3 regions of the Streptomyces sp. NPDC060064 genome follow, and region 1 is predicted to be linked to each of the others. Evidence: riboswitches for the same ligand, from Rfam matches in the RefSeq annotation. Region 1 holds a riboswitch; each other region holds the start of a gene.
The links. Region 1 has a riboswitch for cyclic di-AMP ahead of ACFWDI_RS14905 (NlpC/P60 family protein). Riboswitches for the same ligand answer to the same signal wherever they lie in the genome.
Positions count from the first base shown of each region.

Region 2: it holds a riboswitch for cyclic di-AMP, as region 1 does, so the genes downstream of both, ACFWDI_RS17710 (C40 family peptidase) here and ACFWDI_RS14905 (NlpC/P60 family protein) in region 1, are expected to answer to the same signal.
Region 3: it holds a riboswitch for cyclic di-AMP, as region 1 does, so the genes downstream of both, ACFWDI_RS08085 (transglycosylase SLT domain-containing protein) here and ACFWDI_RS14905 (NlpC/P60 family protein) in region 1, are expected to answer to the same signal.

Region 1 covers NZ_JBHWWF010000010.1:176,127-183,510, reverse strand. Annotated here, with positions in the region: gene ACFWDI_RS14915 (NlpC/P60 family protein) at 1-929, opposite strand, end outside; gene ACFWDI_RS14910 (hypothetical protein) at 1,263-1,616, shown strand; gene ACFWDI_RS14905 (NlpC/P60 family protein) at 1,792-2,991, opposite strand; cyclic di-AMP (ydaO/yuaA leader) riboswitch at 2,994-3,158, opposite strand; gene pcrA (DNA helicase PcrA) at 3,481-5,922, shown strand; gene ACFWDI_RS14895 (M23 family metallopeptidase) at 5,999-7,384, opposite strand, start outside.
Region 2 covers NZ_JBHWWF010000013.1:142,690-150,073, forward strand. Annotated here, with positions in the region: gene ACFWDI_RS17700 (ATP-dependent Clp protease proteolytic subunit) at 1-390, shown strand, start outside; gene ACFWDI_RS17705 (hypothetical protein) at 398-706, shown strand; cyclic di-AMP (ydaO/yuaA leader) riboswitch at 1,023-1,207, shown strand; gene ACFWDI_RS17710 (C40 family peptidase) at 1,211-1,693, shown strand; gene ACFWDI_RS17715 (LysE family translocator) at 1,813-2,442, opposite strand; gene ACFWDI_RS17720 (LysR family transcriptional regulator) at 2,525-3,436, shown strand; gene ACFWDI_RS17725 (ATP-binding protein) at 3,454-3,885, opposite strand; gene ACFWDI_RS17730 (helix-turn-helix domain-containing protein) at 4,164-5,021, shown strand; gene ACFWDI_RS17735 (DUF397 domain-containing protein) at 5,035-5,241, shown strand; gene ACFWDI_RS17740 (8-amino-7-oxononanoate synthase) at 5,234-6,379, opposite strand; gene bioB (biotin synthase BioB) at 6,525-7,384, shown strand, end outside.
Region 3 covers NZ_JBHWWF010000005.1:16,489-23,872, forward strand. Annotated here, with positions in the region: gene ACFWDI_RS08060 (hypothetical protein) at 1-448, shown strand, start outside; gene ACFWDI_RS08065 (DUF5947 family protein) at 502-1,113, shown strand; gene ACFWDI_RS08070 (DUF6084 family protein) at 1,110-1,808, shown strand; gene ACFWDI_RS08075 (hypothetical protein) at 1,805-3,244, shown strand; gene ACFWDI_RS08080 (hydrogenase maturation protease) at 3,241-3,789, shown strand; gene ACFWDI_RS08085 (transglycosylase SLT domain-containing protein) at 3,938-4,744, opposite strand; cyclic di-AMP (ydaO/yuaA leader) riboswitch at 4,749-4,937, opposite strand; gene ACFWDI_RS08090 (hydrogenase maturation nickel metallochaperone HypA) at 5,589-5,984, shown strand; gene hypB (hydrogenase nickel incorporation protein HypB) at 5,988-6,752, shown strand; gene hypF (carbamoyltransferase HypF) at 6,749-7,384, shown strand, end outside.

The DNA.
Region 1 (7,384 bases):
AGGTCGCCAGGGGCGAGTTGAGAGAGGGACACGCGTTCGCCGGTGTTGATCTGGGTGTAGGTGGTGCGGGGCAGCGAGACGCCGGCGGAGCGCCAGGCGGCCTGTGTGAGACCGGAGCAGTCGTACGAGCCCGGGCCCGTCGCACCCCATACGTAGGGCTTGCCGAGTGCTCCGTACGCGTACGCGACGGCTTGCGCGGCACGGGAATTGGGGGCCCGGAGCGAGCCGCGCGGGACGGCGGAGCGGTCGGCGCGGGCATCCGTCGCTCCACCCGTACCGCCGTACGCGGAGTTGTACGCCGCGCGCTGCTCGGCGGTCATCCGGGTCAGCAGACGCTCGGCGGCGGCGAGCTTCTCCCGGACGGTGGACTTGTGCTTCGCCAACTCGGTCTGCCGGGCCTCGAGAGCTCTCATCCGCTCGTCGGCCCGCGCCTTCAACCGTGCGATCTCCACCAGCTGTTGGTGTACGCCGGTGATCGCGTCCGCGTGCCGCTCGCCGACTCGCTCGGCGAGCGCGGCGCGCTCCAGATACTGGTCGGGGTCGGAAGTGAGCGCGAGCTGCAGGCCGGGGTCGATACCGCCGGCGCGGTACTGGGCGGTGGCGATCGAACCGAGCGCGTTCCGCGAGGTGTTGAGCCGCTCGGTCCTGCGCCCGGCCTCGTCGCGCAGCGCGTCCAGTGACTCGCGCGCCCTGGCGGTCTGCTCCTTGGCCGCGTTGTACTTCTCGGTGGCGGCCTCCGCCTGCTGGTACAGCTTGTCGACCTTGGCCTTGATCTGTGCGGGGCTGAGGCGGGGCTCGGCGTGCCCGGCGCCTTCGAATGCGGTGGCGGTCGCTGCGCCGGCGAGCGCGAGAGTGGCGGCGGTGCGGGCGGCGGGCCCGGTGAGCGGATGCTGCTTGGGTTTCCGGTGCGCTGCCACGAGGGCGTCCACGTCCTTCCGTTCCCTGCCGGTCCGAGTCGGAGTCCGACGACGGACCGCACAGGGGGAGCGGCCCGCCGCCGGATCTCTCGGCGGTGGTGACTGACGGCCGCCCGGGAACTCGGCGGCGGTGGGGAGTCGGTCACCTGAGGGAGGACGCTAAACCTGGGGGTCACGGGAAAGAGGCGTAAGGACCGATGTTGGCCAAAGGTGGACATGAGGGTGCGCCTTGTGAGAGCCCTGCCCATGGTGCCGGACCGCATTTCCGTACCGGAGTGACCGATGAGGCGAACGAGGCCCACCTGCCCGGAGAGCGGTGGTATGGGGGCGGTTAGGCTCCGCCTCATGGACGTACTCATCAATGTCTTCGTCGCCCTGCACATCATCGGCATCGCGTCGCTGCTCGGCGGCTTCCTCACTCAGATGAAGGCGATAGGCGCGGGAGAGGCACGCTTCATTCCGGCGATGCTGCACGGCGCGCTGACGATGCTGGTCACAGGCGTGGTGCTGGTGGGCCTCAACCAGGCGGACGACCAGGCGGTGAACAACCTCAAGATCGGCATCAAGCTGGCGGTGCTGATCGTGATCCTGGGCCTGGTGTATGTGAAGCGGGACGAGGAGAAGGTGGAGAAGGGGCTGTTCGGGGCGGTGGGCGGACTGACGGTCGCGAACATCTTCATCGCCACGCTCTGGACGTGAGAACGCCGCTCCCGATGTGAGAGCGGCGTTCTCCGTACGTGGCACGTCTTCCGTACGTGGTCTGCCGTACGTGGTCTGCCGTCCGTGGCCTTCCGTACGTGGCCTTCCGTGCTGGGAACGCCCGGGCGCGGTCGGGTCCGGGCGTTCCACTTGTTCCGCTGTGCCGGTTGTTCCGCTATGCCGGACGCACGCTGCCGTAGATCGGCATGTAGTAGATCGACTCCTCGCGGACGTTCGCGCCGGGCTTGGGCGCGTGGATCATCTTGCCGTCGCCGATGTAGATGCCGACGTGGCTGATGTCGTCGTAGAAGAAGACCAGGTCGCCCGGGAGCAGATCCTTTGTCGCGATCCGCGTGCCGACCTTCACCTGGTCCCAGGTGGTGCGCGGCAGATCCACGCCGGCCGCCTTCCAGGCGGCCTGGGTCAGTCCCGAGCAGTCGTACGAGCTCGGGCCCGTGGCGCCCCAGACGTACGGCTTGCCCATCTGCGAGCGGGCGAACGAGAGGACCTTGTCGGCCTTGGCCGCGTACGCACCGCCGCTGGAGCCGGTGCCTGTGCCCGTACCTGTGCCCGTGCCGGTGTCGCCGCCCGGCTGCTGCGCCTGCTCCCGGCGCCTGCGCTCCGCCTCCGCGTCGGCGCGGGCCTTCGCCTCCTCCTTGGCCTTGGCCTCGGCCTTGCGACGCGCCACTTCCTCCTTCTCGCGCTCGATCGCCGCGAGCCGCGCCTTCTCCTCGGCGGTCAGCTTCGACAGCAGCGAACGCGCCTCGCTCAGCTTCGCCTGGACTTCCTGCTTGCTGGTGCGCAGCGCCTTCTGGGAGTCCGTGAGCGACTCGAGGCTCTTCGTCGCCTCCGCTCGCTGCTTGGCGGCTGCGGCCCGCTGGGTCTCGTAGTCGTCGATGACGGTGCGCTGACGGTCGGTCATCCGGTCCATCAGCTGTGTCTGGTCGAAGTACGCCTGCGGGCTGTCCGCGAGCAGCAGGGCGGCGGTCGGGGTGACCGCGCCCGTGCGGTACTGCGCGGCCGCGTAGTTGCCGAGCGTGCGCCGGGACTCGTTCAGCTTGTCCGTGCGCTTCGCGGCGTCGTCGAGCAACTGGTCGACCTCGCGCCGCTTCTCATCGGTGGATTCCTTGGCCTTGTTGTACTTCTCGGTCGCGGTGCCGGCCTGCCGGTACAGGTCGTCGACCTTCTTCTGCACCTCCTCGACGGAGGGCTTCGGCTCGGTGGGCGCGGCGTTGGCGCTCTGCGTGGACAGCAGGGTGACGGAGGCGAGGGCAGCCGTCGTGAACCCGACGGCGGGGGAGTTGGTGCGTAGTCCTGCCATTCCGGCAATTCCGGTACGGGTACGCGGTTTGCGATGCGACGCCAAGGCCGGCATCTCCTTCTTCCGTGGACCGCCTACCGGGTTAGCTGTCGGGTTCGGGCGGAACGGAAGGTCGCCCTACGGACCGAGGGGGGAACGGTCCGATTCACCCCAGGTTGTGCATGGTGGGTCCCCGGTTCCGAACTCCCGTGAAGAGAGCTCGAATTCGGCGCAGGCCGCCCGATTCGGCGCGAGTCGCCAGGGGGGTACGGGCCGCCTGATCGAGCACGCTAGCCAACTCGTGTGGTTGCTGTGAAGGTTGATGTTCGATATGTCCGATACATTTTCGTGACCTTCGCGGCTGAGTGAGGAGTCGCTCACGGGCCGACGCCGCCCGACAGCGCAGCGGAGCGGCCCGATCGCGCAGCGTCGTCGGGCTCCTCGTCGGTCTCGTCGCCCGAGTCGCTGCCCGAGTCGCTGCCCGAGTCGCGCCGGATCCGCTGTCGGAGTCGTATCGCAATGCGGCCGCGGGCTGTCAGTGCGGCGGCCTAGACTCGTAGAGCGATGAGCAGCCTCTTTGACGACAGCTTCCTGGCGGACCTCCAGCCCAGCGCGGAGCAGCACCCGCCACCGCCCGAGGACTCGGCCCCGGAAGAGATCCCGGACGATCTCTTCCAGGGTGCATTCGACGTGCCTCCGGCCCGGGACCCGTACTACCGCGACGGCGCCCCGCGCACCGTCGTGGACCCCGCCGCCCTGCTCGAGGGGCTGAACGAGCAGCAGCGTGCCGCCGTTGTGCACACCGGGTCGCCGCTGCTCATCGTGGCCGGCGCCGGGTCCGGCAAGACCCGGGTGCTGACCCACCGGATCGCGCATCTGCTGGGGACCCGCAGCGTGCACCCCGGCCAGATACTGGCGATCACCTTCACCAACAAGGCCGCCGGCGAGATGAAGGAACGCGTCGAGCAGCTCGTCGGGCCGCGCGCCAACGCCATGTGGGTCATGACCTTCCACAGCGCGTGCGTCCGCATCCTGCGCCGGGAGTCCAAGAAGCTCGGCTTCACCTCGTCGTTCTCGATCTACGACGCCGCCGACTCCAAGCGACTGATGGCACTGGTCTGCCGCGATCTGGACCTCGACCCCAAGAAGTTCCCGCCGAAGTCCTTCAGCGCGAAGATCTCGAACCTGAAGAACGAGCTGATCGACGAGGAGACCTTCGCCGACCAGGCCGTCGACGGTTTCGAGAAGACGCTCGCCGAGGCCTACCGCATGTACCAGGCGAGGCTGCGCGAGGCCAATGCCCTGGACTTCGACGACATCATCATGACCACCGTCCACCTCCTCCAGGCCTTCCCGGACGTCGCCGAGCACTACCAGCGGCGCTTCCGGCACGTCCTGGTGGACGAGTACCAGGACACCAATCACGCTCAGTACACGCTCGTACGCGAGCTGGTGGGGACGGGCTACGAGGACCTGCCGCCGGCCGAGCTCTGCGTGGTCGGCGACGCCGATCAGTCGATCTACGCCTTCCGCGGCGCGACCATCCGTAACATCCTCCAGTTCGAGGAGGACTACCCGGACGCGACGACGATCCTGCTCGAGCAGAACTACCGCTCGACGCAGACGATCCTCTCCGCCGCCAACGCCGTCATCGAGCGGAACGAAAGCCGCCGGCCCAAGAACCTCTGGACCAACGCCGGCGCCGGCGCGCAGATCACGGGCTATGTCGCGGACACCGAGCACGACGAGGCGCAGTTCGTTGCCGACGAGATCGACCGGCTGACGGACGCGGGCGACGCGAAGGCCGGCGACGTCGCCGTCTTCTACCGTACGAACGCCCAGTCCCGTGTCTTCGAAGAGATCTTCATCCGGGTCGGGCTGCCGTACAAGGTCGTCGGCGGAGTGCGCTTCTACGAGCGCAAGGAGGTCCGGGACGTCCTCGCCTATCTGCGGGTCCTCGCCAACCCCGAGGACAATGTCCCGTTGCGCCGGATCCTCAATGTCCCCAAACGGGGTATCGGCGACCGCGCGGAGGCGATGATCGACGCGCTCGCGCTGCGCGAGAAGATCACTTTCCCGCAGGCGCTGCGCCGCGTGGACGAGGCGTACGGCATGGCGGCCCGCTCCGCCAACGCCGTGAAGCGCTTCAACGTGCTCATGGAGGAGCTGCGTACCGTCGTCGACTCGGGCGCGGGTCCGGCGGTGGTGCTGGAGGCCGTCCTCGAGCGGACCGGATATCTCGCCGAGCTGCAGGCGTCCACCGACCCGCAGGACGAGACCCGTATCGAGAACCTTCAGGAACTGGCCGCCGTGGCGCTCGAGTTCGAGCAGGAGCGCGGCGAGGAGGACGGCGCGGGCACGCTCGCCGAGTTCTTGGAGAAGGTGGCGCTCGTCGCCGACTCCGACCAGATCCCGGACGAGGACGCGGACGGATCCGGTGTCATCACGCTGATGACGCTGCACACCGCCAAGGGCCTGGAATTCCCTGTGGTGTTCCTGACCGGCATGGAGGACGGCGTTTTCCCGCATATGCGTGCCCTCGGCCAGGCGAAGGAGCTGGAGGAGGAGCGACGGCTGGCGTACGTCGGCATCACGCGCGCCCGCGAGCGCCTCTATCTGACGCGGTCGTCGATGCGCAGCGCGTGGGGTCAGCCCTCGTACAACCCGCCGTCGCGGTTCCTGGAGGAGATCCCGGGCCGCCACCTGGAGTGGAAGCGGACGGGCCCGATGGCCGCGCCCGCCGGTCCGACGTCCGGCATCGCCTCGTCGCTGTCGTCGTCGCGCTCACGGTCGGGCGGCGGTGCTTCGGGATTCGCCACGCGGCGTACGAGCGACAAGCCGGTGATCGCGCTGGTCGTCGGCGACAGGGTCACGCACGACCAGTTCGGTCTGGGGACCGTGGTGGAGGTGACGGGGTTGGGGGCGGACGCACAGGCGACGATCGATTTCGGGGACACCAAGCCGAAGCGGCTGCTGCTGCGTTACGCGCCGGTCGAGAAGCTGTAGCGGGCTTCGTCGTTACATCGCCTCGGCGGGTCGTCGCCTCGGCGGGTTGTCGCTACGTCGCTACGTCGCTTGGTCGTTACGTCGGGTCGAGGCCGTGGCTGCGAAGCCACGGCAGCGGGTCGATCGCCGAGCCGCCGCCCGGCCGGACCTCGAAGTGGAGGTGCGGTCCGGTGGAGTTGCCGGAGTTGCCCGAGTACGCGATGACGTCACCGGCCTTGATCGAACCGGAGCGGATCTTGGTGCTGCTGAGGTGGCAGTACCAGGTCTCGGTGCCGTCGGGCGCGGTCACGATGGCCATGTTGCCGTAGGCGCTGTTCCACTGCGTACGGACGGTCCCGTCGGTCGCGGCCATCACCTCGGTGCCGTATGACACCGGGAAGTCGATGCCGGTGTGCACGGACATCCAGTTGACGCCGGCCTGGCCGTAGTACGCGCTCAGGCCCTGCTGTTTCACCGGCAGTACGAACTTGGGGCGCATGGCCTCGCGGCGCTTGGCCTCTTCCTCGCGCTTTTTCTTCTCCGCCTCCTGGCGCGCCTTGAGATCGAGGCGTTCCTGAGTGCGCGACGCACGGTCGCCGAAGTCGCGGGCGTCGGCGCTGAGAGCGGCGAGCTGCGTGTCCATCTTGTTGTTGGCGGCGACGGGTTTGACGGAGGCCGGATCGGCGGCCGCCAGGTTGGTCGTGCTGTCCTTGGTGCTGCTGCTGTCGGCGAGGCCACCGACGGAGGCGGCGGCGATACCGGCGACACCCATCACACAGGCGGAGGGTACGGCGACGGTGAGGAGCGCCGAGCGCTTGGCGGGGGTACGGCGGCGGCCTCGGCTTCCGCCGGCACGGCGGACGGGGCGGGGCGTGACGGGTGTGACGGGGGTGAGGGCTGACGGCTCGAACTCGGCCTCTGGGTCGGAGTCGTGGTCGAGTTCGGCTGCGGGCTCGGCTTCGGTGTCGAACTCCGCCTCGAACTCGGTCTCAAACTCCGTCTCGAACCCGGTGTCGGTGTCGGTGTCGAAGTCGGGCTGAGTCTCCGGCTGGAAGTGGGCCTCGGTCTGGAAGTCCGGCTGGTGCTCGGTCGTGTACTCGGCCGGGTTCTCGTAGCCGGTCTCGTACCCGGTGTCGACCGTGAACTCGGGCGCGGGGCTGAACTCCTGCTCCGGCGTGAACTGTCGCGGTACGAAGGCCTCGGCGCCCGTGTTCCAGGCGGTGGCGTCGTATGTGCCGGTGTCGAAGGCGGGCGCCGCCCACTGGCCGGTCGCGTCGTAAGCAAAGGTGGCCGCGGCGGTCTCGTACTGACCGGTCTGCGCGGTCTGGTTCCAGGCGCTGGCGTCCCACTGGCCTGTGGTGTCGTACTGACCCGTCGCGTCGTACTGACCCGTGTTGTTGTACTGACCGGCGGTGTCGTACTGACCGGTCGCGTCCCATTGGCCCGTGTTGTCCCACTGGGCTGTGGTGTCGTACTGGCCTGT
Region 2 (7,384 bases), on a different contig from region 1:
ATCTACGACACGATGCAGGTGGTCACCTGTGACGTGGAGACGACCTGCCTGGGCCAGGCCGCCTCAACCGCCGCACTGCTGCTCGCCGCCGGCGCCCCGGGCAAGCGGATGGCGCTGCCCGGCGCCCGGATCGTCGTCCAGCAGCCCGCCACCGAGGAGCAGTTGTGGGGCCGGCCGTCCGATCTGGAGATCCAGGCACAGGAGTTGCTGCGGCTGCGTGCCCAACTCGCGGAGATGCTCGTACGCCACACCGGCCAGACCCCGGAGCGGATCGCCGCCGATCTGGAGCGCGACAAGATCTTCGACGCCGAGGACGCCAAGGCGTACGGACTGGTGGACCACGTCATCAAGAACCGCAAGACCTCGCTCATCAACCCCGGTGCGCGGTGAGCCCCCGATGCTGCCACCCGAACTGCCGCCGCTGCCCGCACTGACCCGCGCCGAGGCCGACTTCATCGACAGCTATCTCGAGGTCGTCGATCTGCTGGGGCGGATCAACCCGGCCCGCGCGACGCACACCTACGGCGCACTGCGCGCGGCGCAGGCCCTGCTCGGCCGGGCCGCCGCGCTCAAGGACGCGCTGACGCTGATGCATATGCGCGGCGAGAGCGAAGTGCATGCGGCGACGCTCGCCGAAGCGCTCAGAGTGCTCGACGGCGAGCGCAGGGCGGGCCGGGTGACGATGCCGCCCGCTTCCATGAGTTGACGGATCCTCCACTCCCGTCTACCGCCATCGGGGTACCGCGCGGCCTCCCTCATTCGGTGTAGTCGCGATCCAAACGGCGGTACCGCACAACTTGCGCAACCCGACTACCGATCTAGCGGAATAAGCCGTTCCGCTGCTGGTAAGGCGTTCGTCAGGCGTCGCGGACCGATCACCGAAACGGCCCTGTCCACCCGAACAGGTCAGGGGTGACGAGACTCACATACCGTCGTTTCGCACGGAAATCCGGCATGGCATGAGTCAAGATCCCTGGGACGACAAGCCCCCGCCACCTCGGCGGGGCGGTCCGGGCGGACGCTGAGTCCTGCCGCCGCTCCGGATGTCTGGTCGACAGGAGTGCATCGGCAGGAGTGGAGGACCCAAGCAGGACGGGGTGGCCGGGCAGTCCGGTCGTCCCTAGGGGTGAAGCCGCATCAGCGGCCGGGCATCTTCGTCCGTCCGAACCCGACAGGTCATCCTTCACAGGCGGTTGACGAAGGGTTGCGCATGACTGCGCAGATTCATGTCCCGTCTCTGACCATGATGTCCCGGGCGGGTGCCGTATCGGCCCTGACTCTTGCCGCCGTCGGCGGCACACTGGTGGCGCCGGGCGCCACTACCGAAGCCAACGCGGCCACGGCCTATGCGAGCAAGGCACTCAAAGTGGCCGCATCGAAGAGGGGATCGCCGTACAGGTACGGCGCCTCGGGCCCGCACCGGTTCGACTGCTCGGGCCTGACGTTCTACTCGTACAAGAACGTCGGCAAGAAGCTGCCACGCACCGCCCAGCAGCAGTACAACAGGACCAAGCATGTCTCGGCCGCCTCCCGGCAGCGCGGGGACCTGGTCTTCTTCCACTCCGGAAGCTCCGTCTACCACGTGGGGATCTACGCCGGCGGCGGCAAGATCTGGCACTCGCCCAAGACCGGCAGCGTGGTGCGGCTGGAGAAGATCTGGACGAAGCGCGTCTGGTACGGCCGGGTGCGCTGACGACCGGCGGCTCACCGCTCACGTCTCACCGCTCACGTCCCGCCGCTCTCGGCTGATCGCTCACGGTCCGCCGGTCGTCGACGGTTGTCGGCGACCGGCGTACCGGGCCGGCCAAAGGCTCAGTGCGCCAGCGGCTCGGCCAGCAGCGTCACGCCCAGCGCAGTGAGGGCCCCACCGGTGACGCCTTCCACGGCCTGGGTCGTGCGCGGGCGGCGCAGCCATTGACCGAGGCGGTCCACCAGCAGTGCCACCAGCGGGAACCAGAGCAGAGCCAGTACGACGACGACGGCGGCGAGCAGGAAAGTGCGTGTCAGCACCGGAACGCCGTCCGGCACGAACTGCGGGAGCAGGCTGAGAAAGAGCACCGGCGCCTTTGGATTGAGGACGTTGGTGAGGAAGCCCTGCCGCAGACTGCGCCCCGTGCCGCCGGCCGGCCGGGCCTCCGGGTCCTGCACGGCGAGCTGCGGACGCAGTGCGCCGCGCACCGCCCGTACACCCAGGTAGAGCACATAGGCCCCGCCCGCGATCTGCAGCGTCCGGTACAGCACCGGCACGGCGACCAGCACAGCCGCGAGTCCCGCGACCGCCAGCGCGGTGTGCACCAGCAGTCCCCCCGCGACACCGACGGCGCAGGCCACACCCGCACGCCGGGAGGCGAGGGCGTTGCGTACGACGACGGTGAAATCCGCGCCCGGCATGGCGACCATGCCCGCGGCGACCCCGGTGAAAGCAACCAGTTGTGCGTCCATGCCCGCCATCCTGGACCCGCACAGGCCTTAACGTGTACTTGCAATCTTCATGGTCTGCCTAAAGCAATGCTTAAGAGGTGGCATGTACGACCCGACGCGGCTGGCGGCGCTGGTGGCGGTCGCGGAGGCCGGTTCGATCACCCGCGCCGCCGCCCGACTGGGCTACACCGCACCCGCGCTCTCCCAGCAGCTGGCCAAGCTGGAGCGGGAGGCGGGGGCGACCCTGCTGGTGCGGCACCATCGCGGGGCACGATTGACGGCCGCGGGCGAGCTGCTGGCAGCACGGGCCCGCCGAGTGCTGGACGAGATGGACCGAGCACGGCACGAGCTGGCGCGGCTGGCCGGTCTCTCCGGCGGACGCCTGCGCGTCGGCACCTTCACCACGGTCGGCATCCATCTGCTGCCGCCGGTTCTGAGCGCCTTCCGCCGGGCCCATCCGGATGTGGAACTGACCGTCGCGGAGTACGAGCCGCCGGGCGGCGTCCTGGCGGTGGCGGCCGGCGAGGTCGATCTTGCGCTGACGCATGCGTACGAACCGGCCGAGCCGGCTCCACCGCCGTCGGGGGTGGTTCTGGAACCACTGCTCGTGGAGGAGTTGGTGCTGGTGACGGCGCCCGGTCATGCGCTGGCGGGCGGCTCGAGCAGGCTGCCGGTGGCCGATCTCGCAGGACAGCCGCTGATCAGCAGCGCACCCTCGCATCCGCCGCGCAAGGGCGTGGAAGGAGCGTTGGCGCGGGCCGGGGCGACTCCCGCTGTGGTGGTCGAGTCACCCGGCTATGCGCTGGTGTGCGCACTGGTCAGTGCGGGGCTCGGCGTGGCGGTGGTGCCGGAGATGGTCGCCGCGATGGCCGCTACGCCGCTCGGTGTACGGCAGTTGGAACCGGCGGACTTCCGACGAACGATCTCGGTCGCGCACCGGGGCGAGGAATCGTCCCCGGCGGCCGATTCGCTGCGGGCCCTGCTGCGCGGCGCGTTCGGCCGCGCGGGGAGCTGACGACCGGACAGCGGTGGTCAGTTCTGGACCGGGACGATCCACGGCAGGGCGATCCACACGGTCTTGCCGCCCTCGGGGGTCGGTGCGACGGAGAGCTCTCCACCGCACTCGGCGGTCAGACTGCGGATGATCACCATGCCGCGGCCGTTGTCCTGGCGTACGGCTGCGGGCAGCCGCTGCGGCCAGCGCGGGTGGCTGTCGGTGACGCCGATGCGAAGCTGCTCGTCCCGATCGAGACGGAGGTCCACGGTGAAGGTCGGCGACTGGCCGAAGGTGTGCTGGACGGCATTGGTGGCGAGTTCGGACACGATCAGCCGCACCGTGTCGACGGCCTCGGTCTCGATGGGCAGACCCCATTCGGCGATGACGTCTGTGGCGTATTTCCGGGCGGCGGAGACCGAGGCTGGATCGCTCGGCAGGGTGACGGAGGCTTCCTGATGGTCTGCCATGGCGACGCTGTCCCTTTCCCACCGGGCCGGCTCCGACTCGTAGCGGATGAAATGCGAGGGCGGCCACGGATTGCGCTTCGCGCCAGAGTGCCACTGATCGTGCCGTCGAGGGCGGCGATCCACCAAGATATGCATATATCTGTCGCTCGAAGCAGTGAACTCTGCTACGCGAGACCGTATTTGGGCAGAGACTCGCACTTTGGTCCCGGCCGGAAGGTCAGTGCGACGGAAGTACAGCCGGAAGGACAGCAAGCCGGAAGGACGGGAAGGAGCGGGCGATGCAGCACGGTCCCGCGGTACGCCGCCGCAAGCTCGGCGAGGAGTTGCGGAGGCTGCGCCTGGCCGCGGGCCTCACCAGCCGGGACGCCGCACGGCTCGCCGGCTGGCACCAGTCGAAGGTGAGCCGGATCGAGACCGGTATCAGCGGGGTCAAGGCGTCGGATGTGACCCTGCTGCTGGATGTGTACACAGTGGCTGACCCTCAACTGCGCACGCTGCTCGAGACCTTGGCTGGTGCGGCCGACGGCATGGGCAGCGGCTGGTGGCATGCGTACCGCGGGCTGCTCCCGCCCGAGTACCGGGACTTCATCAGTTTGGAGGACCAGGCCTGCGCCGCACGGACGCTGGAGACCTCGGTGGTGCCCGGGCTGCTGCAGACCCCTGACTATGCGCGCGCGGTGACCCGGGCAGCGCTGGCGGATCTGCCCGCCACGACGGTGAACTCGCTGGTGGAGGTGAGGCTGACCCGCCAGTCGGTACTCCGCGCGGAGAAGCCGTTGGAGCTGAGCGCGGTGCTCGACGAGGCGGTGCTACGGCGCGAGGTGGGGGGCCGGCGGGTGATGCGCGAACAATTACGAGGGCTGGCGGAGACGGCACAACTGCCCCATGTGCGGCTGCAGGTACTGCCGTTCTCGGTCGGCGGCTATGCCGGCCTCACGGGCCCTTTCGTTATTTTCTCTTTTCCGAACACTTCTGATCTGGACGTGGTTGTTCTCGACCACTTGACGAGTAGCCTCTACCTCGAGCGGAAGGAAGACCTCGAGGTGTACTGCGCCGCCTTCCACGCGATGCAGGCGCGGGCCCTTGCACCCGAGGACTCATTGGATCTCATCGCCCGGATCAGTGACGGCTCGTAGGGAGGCACCCCCCATGTCCGACTGCCTCGCACAGGACGGCTCAACGTGGCGGCGCAGCAGCCGCAGCACGGGAATGAACAACTGCGTCGAGGCGGCCCGGCTGCCCGACGACACTCTCGCCGTACGGGACTCGAAGAACATCGCGCGTCAAGCGCTGCGCTTCTCCCCGGCGGCCTGGTCGCGCTTCCTCGGCGCGCTCCACGAAGGGAGCGTCAACTGACCGGCGCGGTCCCGGTGATCGTGGCGATCGCCGACTCGACCTGCTGATCCGTCAGATCCGCCCGTGCCGTGAGCCTGATCCGGGAGATGCCGTCGGGCACCGACGGCGGCCGGAAGCAGCCCACGACAAGTCCGGCGGTACGGCAGTCGGCGGCCCAGCGCAGAGCGGCCTCCGGTGACGGCGCCCGCACGGAGACCACGGCCGCGTCCGGACGTGCGGCGGTCAGACCGGCCTCCGTCAGCCTGCGGTGAAGCATCCCGGCGACCGCGCGGGCCCGGCCGGCCAGCTCGGGCTCGCGGCCCAGCAGCCGCAGGCTCGCCAGGGCGGCTCCCGCCGCGGCGGGAGCCAGGCCCGTGTCGAAGATAAAGGTGCGCGCGGTGTTGACCAGGTGGTCGATGACCCGCGCCGGGCCGAGGACCGCTCCGCCCTGGCTGCCGAGGGATTTGGACAGGGTCAGCGTGGCGACGACGCCGTCGTGACCCGCGATGCCCGCGGCGTCCAGCGCTCCGCGGCCGCCATCGCCGAGTACACCGAGACCGTGCGCGTCGTCGACGAGCAGCGCGGCGCCGTGCTCGCGGCAGGCGTCGGCGAGGCCGGGCAGGGGCGCGGCGTCGCCGTCCACCGAGAAGACCGAGTCGGTGACCGCGAGGGCCCGCTGCCCGGAGTGCGCGTCGAGTGTCTTGCGTACGGCATCGACATCGGCGTGCGTGACAACCGCGGTCTCCGCGCGCGAAAGCCGGCAGCCGTCGACGATCGAGGCGTGATTGCCCGCGTCGGAGACGATCAGTGAGCCGCGGCCGCTCAGCGCGGTCACGGCGGCGAGGTTGGCGGCATACCCGGACGACAGGACGAGGGCGGCCTCGAATCCGCAGAAGGCGGCCAGTTCCCGCTCGAGCTCGGCGTGGAGGGCGGTACTGCCCGTGACAAGCCGGGAGCCGGTGGCCCCCGCGCCCCAGCGGCGGGCCGCCTCGGCTGCCGCCTCGGTGACCTCCGGGCGGCGGGTCAGGCCCAGATAGTCATTGCTGGCGAGATCCAGCAGCTCGGAGTCCGCGGCGCGCGGCCGGAGCGTACGCACGAGGCCGGCGCGCTCACGGCGGCGCGACTCGTCGTCGATCCACTCGAAAGGATCCTGGGGCATGGTGGTCCGGTCCTTTTGTAGGCAGCGCACAGACCCTAGCCGGACCGGCTCGAGGAACGGATGTGGCCATGCACACACCTCAAACATGCTCTGTTGTGGAGTTCCTCCTTGGCCGCGGCATGTGCCATACGTCAGGATCTGGACCATGGACCTGCTGAACACGCTGGTGGAGAAGGGGTTGCGGCGCGAGCTGCCGACCCGTGAAGAAGCGCTCGCCGTGCTGGCGACCTCCGACGACGATCTGCTCGAAGTGGTGGCCGCGGCCGGCAAGGTGCGCCGACAGTGGTTCGGACGGCGGGTGAAGCTGAACTATCTCGTCAATCTGAAGTCGGGACTGTGCCCCGAGGACTGCTCGTACTGCTCCCAGCGGCTCGGGTCCAAGGCGGAGATCCTCAAGTACACCTGGCTGAAGCCCGATGAGGCCTCGCAGGCGGCGGCCGCCGGCGTGGCCGGGGGTGCGAAGCGGGTCTGCCTGGTCGCGAGCGGCCGTGGCCCGACGGACCGGGATGTCGACCGGGTCTCGAAGACCATCGAGGCGATCAAGGAGCAGAACGAGGGCGTCGAGGTCTGTGCCTGTCTCGGACTGCTCTCCGACGGGCAGGCGGAGCGGCTGCGGGACGCGGGCGCCGACGCGTACAACCACAACCTCAATACGTCCGAGGGGACATACGGGGACATCACCACCACCCACACCTACGCCGACCGGGTGGACACGGTGCACCAGGCGCAGGCCGCGGGTCTCTCCGCGTGCTCCGGGCTGATCGCGGGCATGGGTGAGAGCGACGCGGACCTGGTCGACGTCGTCTTCTCGCTCCGCGAGCTCGACCCGGACTCGGTGCCGGTGAACTTCCTGATCCCCTTCGAGGGCACGCCGCTGGCCAAGGAGTGGAATCTCACCCCGCAACGCTGCCTGCGGATTCTCGCGATGACGCGGTTCGTCTGCCCCGACGTCGAGGTACGGCTCGCGGGCGGCCGCGAGGTGCATCTGCGCTCGATGCAGCCCCT
Region 3 (7,384 bases), on a different contig from region 1:
CTTCTACGGCGCCGGTCTGGCCCGGATCGTCCGGCTGCTCGATGCCCCCGCCGCCGGCAAATCCCCGGGCAGCCCCCTGGCCGGCCTGCTCGGAGACGAACTGGTCTCGAGCCTGCTGGTCCTGCACGACCTGCACCCCGAGGACACCGCCACGCGCATCGCTCGTGCTCTGGACGCGGCCGGTGACCATGCCTGGGAGGTAGCGGGCTTCGACGACTCCTCCGCAACGCTGCGCCTGCGGTCTGCCGGTGGTGCGGGCTGCGGCTGCGCCGGCACAGCTGCGTCGGCACAGCAGGCGGTCGAGGACGCCCTCACCTGCTTCGCGCCTGAGGTGACGGCTGTGGAAGTGGAGGCGGGCGCCACCGCCCGGGAGCCGGCGCTGCTCCAGATCGGGAAGGCTCCCACGTCCCGTACGGCGCCCGGACCGGCCGTGGCGAAGACGCGGTGAGCGCGCCCCAGCTCCGGCCACAGCCTCCTGGGCCTGCCGGTGAACTGCGCGGCCTGCGACGGTTTCTGACCGAGCGGCCACCCCGGCAGGAGCGCTGCGAACTGTGCGGAGTGGCGGTGGCCGACAACAGCCACCGCCACCTGGTGGACACGGAGAAACGCGCACTTGCCTGCGCCTGCGTCCCGTGTTCCCTCCTGTTCGAGCGGCCCGGTGCCGCGGGCGGCCGCTTCCGGGCGGTGCCGGACCGCTATCTGGCCGACCCGGACCACCGCCTGGACGACAGCGCGTGGGAAGTTCTGCAGATCCCGGTCGGCGTCGCCTTCTTCTTCCGTAACGCGGCGCTCGACCGCCTGGTCGCGCTCTACCCGAGTCCCGCCGGCGCGACCGAGAGTGAACTCGACCCGTCGGCATGGCAGACCGTGCTGGGCGGCAGTCGACTGGCCGCGCTCCTCGAACCCGATGTGGAGGCGCTCCTGTTGCGCCGGGTGGAAGGCCGGGCCGAGTGCTACCTCGTCCCGATCGACATCTGTTACGAACTGGTGGGCCGCATGCGCCTGTTGTGGCAGGGCTTTGACGGCGGAGCCGAGGCCCGGGCCGATCTGGAGGCCTTCTTCGCCCATGTCGGCGGCCGCGCCCAAGTGGTGCAGGGGGCGGACCGGCCATGACGGAGTTCGCCTTCACGTGTACGGGCGTACGGGCCGACCGGTACGCCGCCGGTCCGACACTCGTCTTCAGGCTGCGCATCACCGCGTCCGACAACGCCCGCGTGCACGCCCTGGCCCTGCGCTGCCAGATCCGTATCGAACCCGCGCGGCGCGGCTACGCTCCCGCGGAGGCCGATGGGCTGGCCGACCTCTTCGGAGAGCGCTCACGCTGGGGCAGCACGCTTCAGCCGGTTCAGTTCGCCCAGGTCTCGCACATGGTTCCCAGCTTCACGGGAGAGACGGAAACCGACCTCGCCGTCCCCTGCACGTACGACATGGACGTCGCCGCCACCCGGTATTTCAACGCCCTCGAGGCGGGCGAGGTGCCGCTGCTCATGCTGTTCTCCGGAACGGCATTCACCGGAGCAGGCGGCTTCCGCGTCGAACCCGTGCCGTGGGACCGGGAGGCGGCCTTCCGGATGCCGGTAAAGGTGTGGCAGGAGATGGTCGAGCAGCACTTCCCCGGCTGCGGCTGGATCCGGCTGCCGCGCGACACCATGGACGCGCTGCTCGCCTTCCGTTCGCGGCGGGCACATCCCTCCTGGGAGGCGGCCGTCCGGGCCCTGCTGGCCGAGGCCGGCACGCCGGACCCCCAGCCGGTCCACGCCCTGGACCGAGCGCTGCTGCCACGCGCTACCGGAAGGACGGCACGTTGACGACAACTGCCTTCGCACCGGCGACGGAAGCCCGGTTCGCCGTCGCCCGACAGGTGGCCGACGCGGTCCTCTTCGAGGGCTATGTGCTCTACCCGTACCGTGCTTCGGCGGCCAAGAACCGGCTGCGCTGGCAGTTCGGAGTGCTCGTGCCGCCCGCCTGGGGCTCCGAGTGCCAGGAGCACGACTTCCAGCACACCGAATGTCTGATGGAACCGAAGGCGGGCGCGACGCTGGCGGTCGAGGTGCGCTTCCTGCACGCCCGGCGCAGGACCGTGCAACAGGCCCGGCAGGACGGCGGGTTCGAGACGGTGCGCGAACTCCACCTCGAGGACCGCGTCCTGGTGCCCTGGGACGAGGGCGTCGAGGAGCGTGTCGAGGTGCTCGCAGACGTGGAGGAGCTGGCAGGAGACGGTGTCACCGTTCCCTTCACCCGCCCTGCCCGCGAAGAGACCGAGCCCGTCCTGGACGCGACCGGCCGGACGGTGGGCCGGCTGATTCGCCGATGCGAGGAGATCAGTGGCGCCGTGCGGCTGTCCGCACGTGACCTCGACGGTCCCTACCGGGTGATGCGTCTGACCGCTGTCGTGGAGAACACCAGCAGCTGGAGCCCGCCGGACGGCACGGCCGACCGTGACGCGGCGCTGCCGCGCTCGCTGGTCGCCGCGCATCTGCTGATGGGCCTCAGCGCCGGGTCGTTCCTGTCGATGACGGATCCGCCCGAGTGGGCCAAGGGCGCGATCGCGTCCTGCCGCAACCTGCACACCTGGCCGGTCCTCGCCGGCGAACCCGGCCGCGCGGACCTGGTGCTGTCTTCCCCGATCATCCTGGAGGACCACCCCGCCATCGCCCCGGAGAGCCCAGGGGCTCTCTACGACGCCACCGAGATCGACGAGATCCTCGCGCTGCGCACCGCAGCCCTCACCGATGAGGAGAAGCGAGAGGCTCGTGGCACCGACGAGCGGGCCGGCGCGGTGATCGACCTGGCCGACTCGATGCCCCCTGAAGTCCTTGAGCGCCTGCACGGTGCGGTGCGTGCGCTACGGGAGGTGACCGGCCCCGACGCGTCGGACGCCCCCCCGCCGCCCGCCTGTCGCGGGTTTACCGACGAATACGGCGTGGAGGCGCCGGGCACCCCGTGGTGGGACCCGGCGAGCGACTCCGGCTTCGACCCGGCCCGCGACCGGGTCGTCGTGGACGGCCGGTCGCTGGGGGCCGGGAGCCGCGTGCTGCTGCGCCCGGGCCTGCGGCGCACCGACGCACAGGACCTGTTCCTGCACGGCCGCAGCGCCAGGGTCGAGGCGGTGCTGCACGACGTGGACGGGGCAGTGCATCTGGCAGTGACCGTCGAGGGCGATCCAGGAGCCGACATCCGCCGCGAGCAGGGCCGCTTCCTGTACTTCCAGCCCGACGAGGTCGCCCCCCTGGAGGACGCATGACACGTCCTGAGCGGAACAACGACCGGATTCTGGTCGCCGGGGTCGGAAACATCTTCCTCGGCGACGACGGCTTCGGCGTCGAGACCGTGCGCAGGCTGGCCGCGGAACAGCTGCCGGAGCACGCCGAGGTCGTGGACATCGGCGTACGGGGCGTACACCTGGCGTATCAGCTTCTCGACGGCTACGACACGCTCGTCCTGGTCGATGCCACGGCGCGCGGCGGCGAACCCGGCACGGTGTATCTGATCGAAGCCGACGGCGCGGGCGGCATCGAGCCCCGGAACGCGCTGCTGGACGGTCACCGGATGTCCCCCGACGCGGTCCTGGCTCTCCTGGAGACCCTCTGCGCCGGCACCGGCGCGCGGCCGCCGCGGCGCATCCTGGTAGTGGGATGCGAACCCGCCGGTGTGGAGGAAGGCATCGGTCTCAGTCCGGCCGTGGCCGCCGCGGTGCCGGAGGCCGTACGGCTGATCATGGGCTTGCTGCGGGACGGCGAGCAGGAACCGTCCGCGCCACCGGCTGCGGTCGGCGAGGCTGCGAAGTGAGGAGAAGAGCATGAAGAAGACGATCATCGGTGGCGCGGCCGCCGCTACTGCCGCGACTGCGCTGGCCGCCGTCGTCCGGCTGGCCCTGCCGGACCTCATGCGCTATCTGCGCATCCGCAGGATGTGACGCGACTGAGGTGACCGGGCGTCAGTAGGCGCCGTTCACATTGTCGATCGAGCCGTACTTGGCGGCGGCGTAGTTGCACGCGGCGGTGATGTTGGCGACCGGGTCGTAGCTGTTCATCGACGTGCCGGGCACGTGATAGGCACGGAACGTCGGGTCGATGACCTGGAGGAGCCCCTTGGACGGGGTTCCCTTCACGGCGTTGGAGTCCCAGTTGTTGATGGCCAGCGGGTTGCCCGAGGACTCGCGCATGATGTTCCGGTGGATGCCGTTGTACGAGCCGGGGATGCCGTGCTTGGCCATGACGTCGAGCGACTCCCTGATCCAGCCGTCGAGGTTGTTCGAATAGGTCGCGGGCTTCGCGGTGGTGGCGGCGCCATTGGTGGCCAGCGTGCTCCTCTGCGCGGAGCGGCTGGCCCGCTCGTCCGGAGCAGACGTGTTGGGGGTCACCTTGGCCTTTTTGCCGACCGACAGCTTGAGACCCGCGTGAATCAGCGAAGGGTTGCTACCGATTGCCCGCCGGTTGTCCTTGTACAGCTGCATCCAGCCGCCGCTCAGGGAGTGCGCCCGTGCGATCTTGGAAAGGGAGTCGCCCACAACGACGGAATAGGTGGTGGGCAGGGCCTTCTTCGCGGCTACGGGCGTGGTGCTCGCGACGGTCGGCGCCACAGCCTTTTCAGCTGTGAAGGGATGCGCCGTCGGCTGCGCCGCGCCGGCAGTGGTCGCGCCGATCACCGGCAGGACGAGTGCGGCACCTCCCGCACCCGCAGCGACGAAACCCCGAGTGATCGGGCTGGACTTGGGACGGCGATGCTTACCCTTTGCGGGCATGGCGAGTTCCTCTCCGTCGCCTGCGAGGTCAGCTGTCGGGTTCGGGCTGGAGATGCCCGGCCGCAGTAGGAATGCGACTTCACCCCGAGCCGTTCCGGATTCCGGATCGGCGGCTTACCTGGGTCCCCCGCTCCTGCCGTACGTAAGTGGGTGGGTTTTGCCGGACGGCGGCAGGATTCGGCGTTCCGTCCGGATTGCGGTGACCGTAAGCGAAAAGGGCTGGATGGAACAAGCCCTGAATTCACCACTGCAATCCACGCGGCGGATTCTGCCGCGGAAAATCCCGTGATCCACCGAGGGCGGGGAACTCAACTTTCCTTTTGGGGCACGGGACTGAGCCAGGCCGGCGCCCTTCGCGCAGCGTCACGGACGTGACCCATATCACGAGCGTCGATGCGGGACGGTCTGCCCCACGGCGCCGCGAAAATGCACGACAAGTCGCGTGATTTCCCGCAAAATGGATGTCGGGAGCAATGTCGAGCAAACGCCCATTCCGGACACTTCGAAGCGGAACCGCGCTCCCGGAGTGCGTATTCAATCCCTACATTCAACCTATGCATGCATTAATGCCCTATGGGTATGTTCTGTCCGTTTAGGTGGTAATTGGAGCCACCCTCCCGGCCGGGCTGTGCTGTGGCGACGTGCACCCCGAGACCGGTACGGCTTCCGCCGCTGCCCCGAACGGTGTACGCGGCCGGGTGGCGTCGGCGTGCCGGGCTCCCCGCCGCCGGGTCCCGGCCTGTAATGGTGCCGAACGGCCCCAGCGCTCAGCTTGCGCGGGCGGGCGACGCCCACCGGGCCCAGAGCGTTCGACGGCGGTCGGCCAGTGCCAGGACGGAGAGCGATGCACGAGATGTCCATCGCGTTGGCTGTCGTCGGCCAGGTGGAGCAGGCGGCGGCCGAAGCAGGCGGCGTCACCGCGGTGACGTCCGTACGCCTCCAGGTCGGCGAGTTGGCCGGAGTGGTCCCCGACGCTCTCTCCTTCTGCTTCGAACTGGCCTGTGCCGGGACCGTTCTGGAAGGTGCCGAGCTGGTCGCGGACTCCGTGCCGGGTCGTGCCCGCTGCGAACCGTGCGCGGATGAATGGGCGGTCGGAATGCCGCCGCAGCTGTGCTGTCCGGTGTGCGGAGAGGCGACCGCCGAGCTGCTCTCGGGCCGCGAACTGCAGATCGTCAGCGTGCACTGGGAGGACGGCCAGGAGCACGAACGGGCCCGTGAACCCATTTTCGAGGAGTGCTGAAGCATGTGCCGTGTGGTCGATCTCCAACAGGCGGTCCTCGCCAAGAACGATGCGACCGCGCACACGCTGCGCGCCGAACTTGCCGCCCGCGGCACCACGATCGTCAATCTGCTGTCCAGCCCCGGCAGTGGGAAGACCGCTCTGCTGGAGGGCGAGCTGCTGCTGGCACGGGAGCGGGGCGTACGGGTCGCGGCCCTGACCGCCGACCTCGCCACCGAGAACGACGCTGTGCGCCTGGCTCGTTCAGGAGTCCCGGTCAAGCAGGTGCTGACCGACGGTCTGTGCCATCTGGAGGCCGGGATGCTGAGCCGGCACCTGGACGGATGGCTGTCCGAGGACACCCGGCTGCTGTTCGTGGAGAACGTCGGCAACCTGGTCTGTCCGGCCTCGTACGACCTCGGTGAGTCCTTGCGGGTCGTGCTCGCCTCCGTGACGGAGGGGGAGGACAAGCCGCTGAAGTACCCCACCGCCTTCGGTCTGGCGCACCTGGTGGTGGTGACCAAGACCGACATCGCAGAGGCGGTCGAGTTCGACGAGGCGGCGTTTCGGGCGAACGTCGCGCAGGTCAACCCGGGGGTGGAAGTGCTGCTGACGTCCGCGCGTCGGGGCGACGGCGTCGGCGCGTTGCTGGACCGGGCGACGGCGGCGGCGGACGGCGGGCCGGTCCACGCGCCCGTCATGGCCCGTCAGGAGCATCTCCATCAGCACGAACACGGTACGCATACCCATACGGCGGCCTCCGGCGCCATGGCGCAGTCCGGCTCGTGAGCGGTCCGCAGTCGGCCGCCGCCGTCGCGGAGGAGGCGGTGCAGCGCAGGCGGGTCACTGTCCGGGGCGTGGTTCAAGGCGTCGGGTTCCGGCCGTTCCTGTACACACTCGCCACCGGGCTCGACCTGGTCGGCCATGTGACCAACACCGGTGAGGGCGTTGTCGCGGAAGTCGAAGGGCCACCCGCTGACGTCGCTCTCTTCTGTGCCCGCATCTCCGCGGACGCGCCGCCTCTCGCGCGGGTGGAGTCCGTCGACCATCAGGAGGTCCCCACCACCGGGGGTGACGGGTTCACCATCGCCGCATCCACCACGTGCGGAACCGCGCGCACCCTGGTGTCGCCGGACATGGCGACCTGCGCCGCCTGCCTCGCGGAACTGGCCGATCCGGCCGACCGGCGTCACCGCCACCCCTTCATCACCTGCACGCACTGCGGCCCCCGCTTCACGATCGTCCGCGGTCTTCCGTACGACCGGGACCACACGACCATGGCCGACTTCCCGATGTGCGCCGACTGCGCCCGGGAGTACGCCGATCCGGCCGACCGCCGCTTCCATGCGCAGCCGGTCGCCTGCCACGCCTGCGGCCCACGCCTGCGTCTGCTCGTGGCGCAAGCGAATACGGAAGATTCG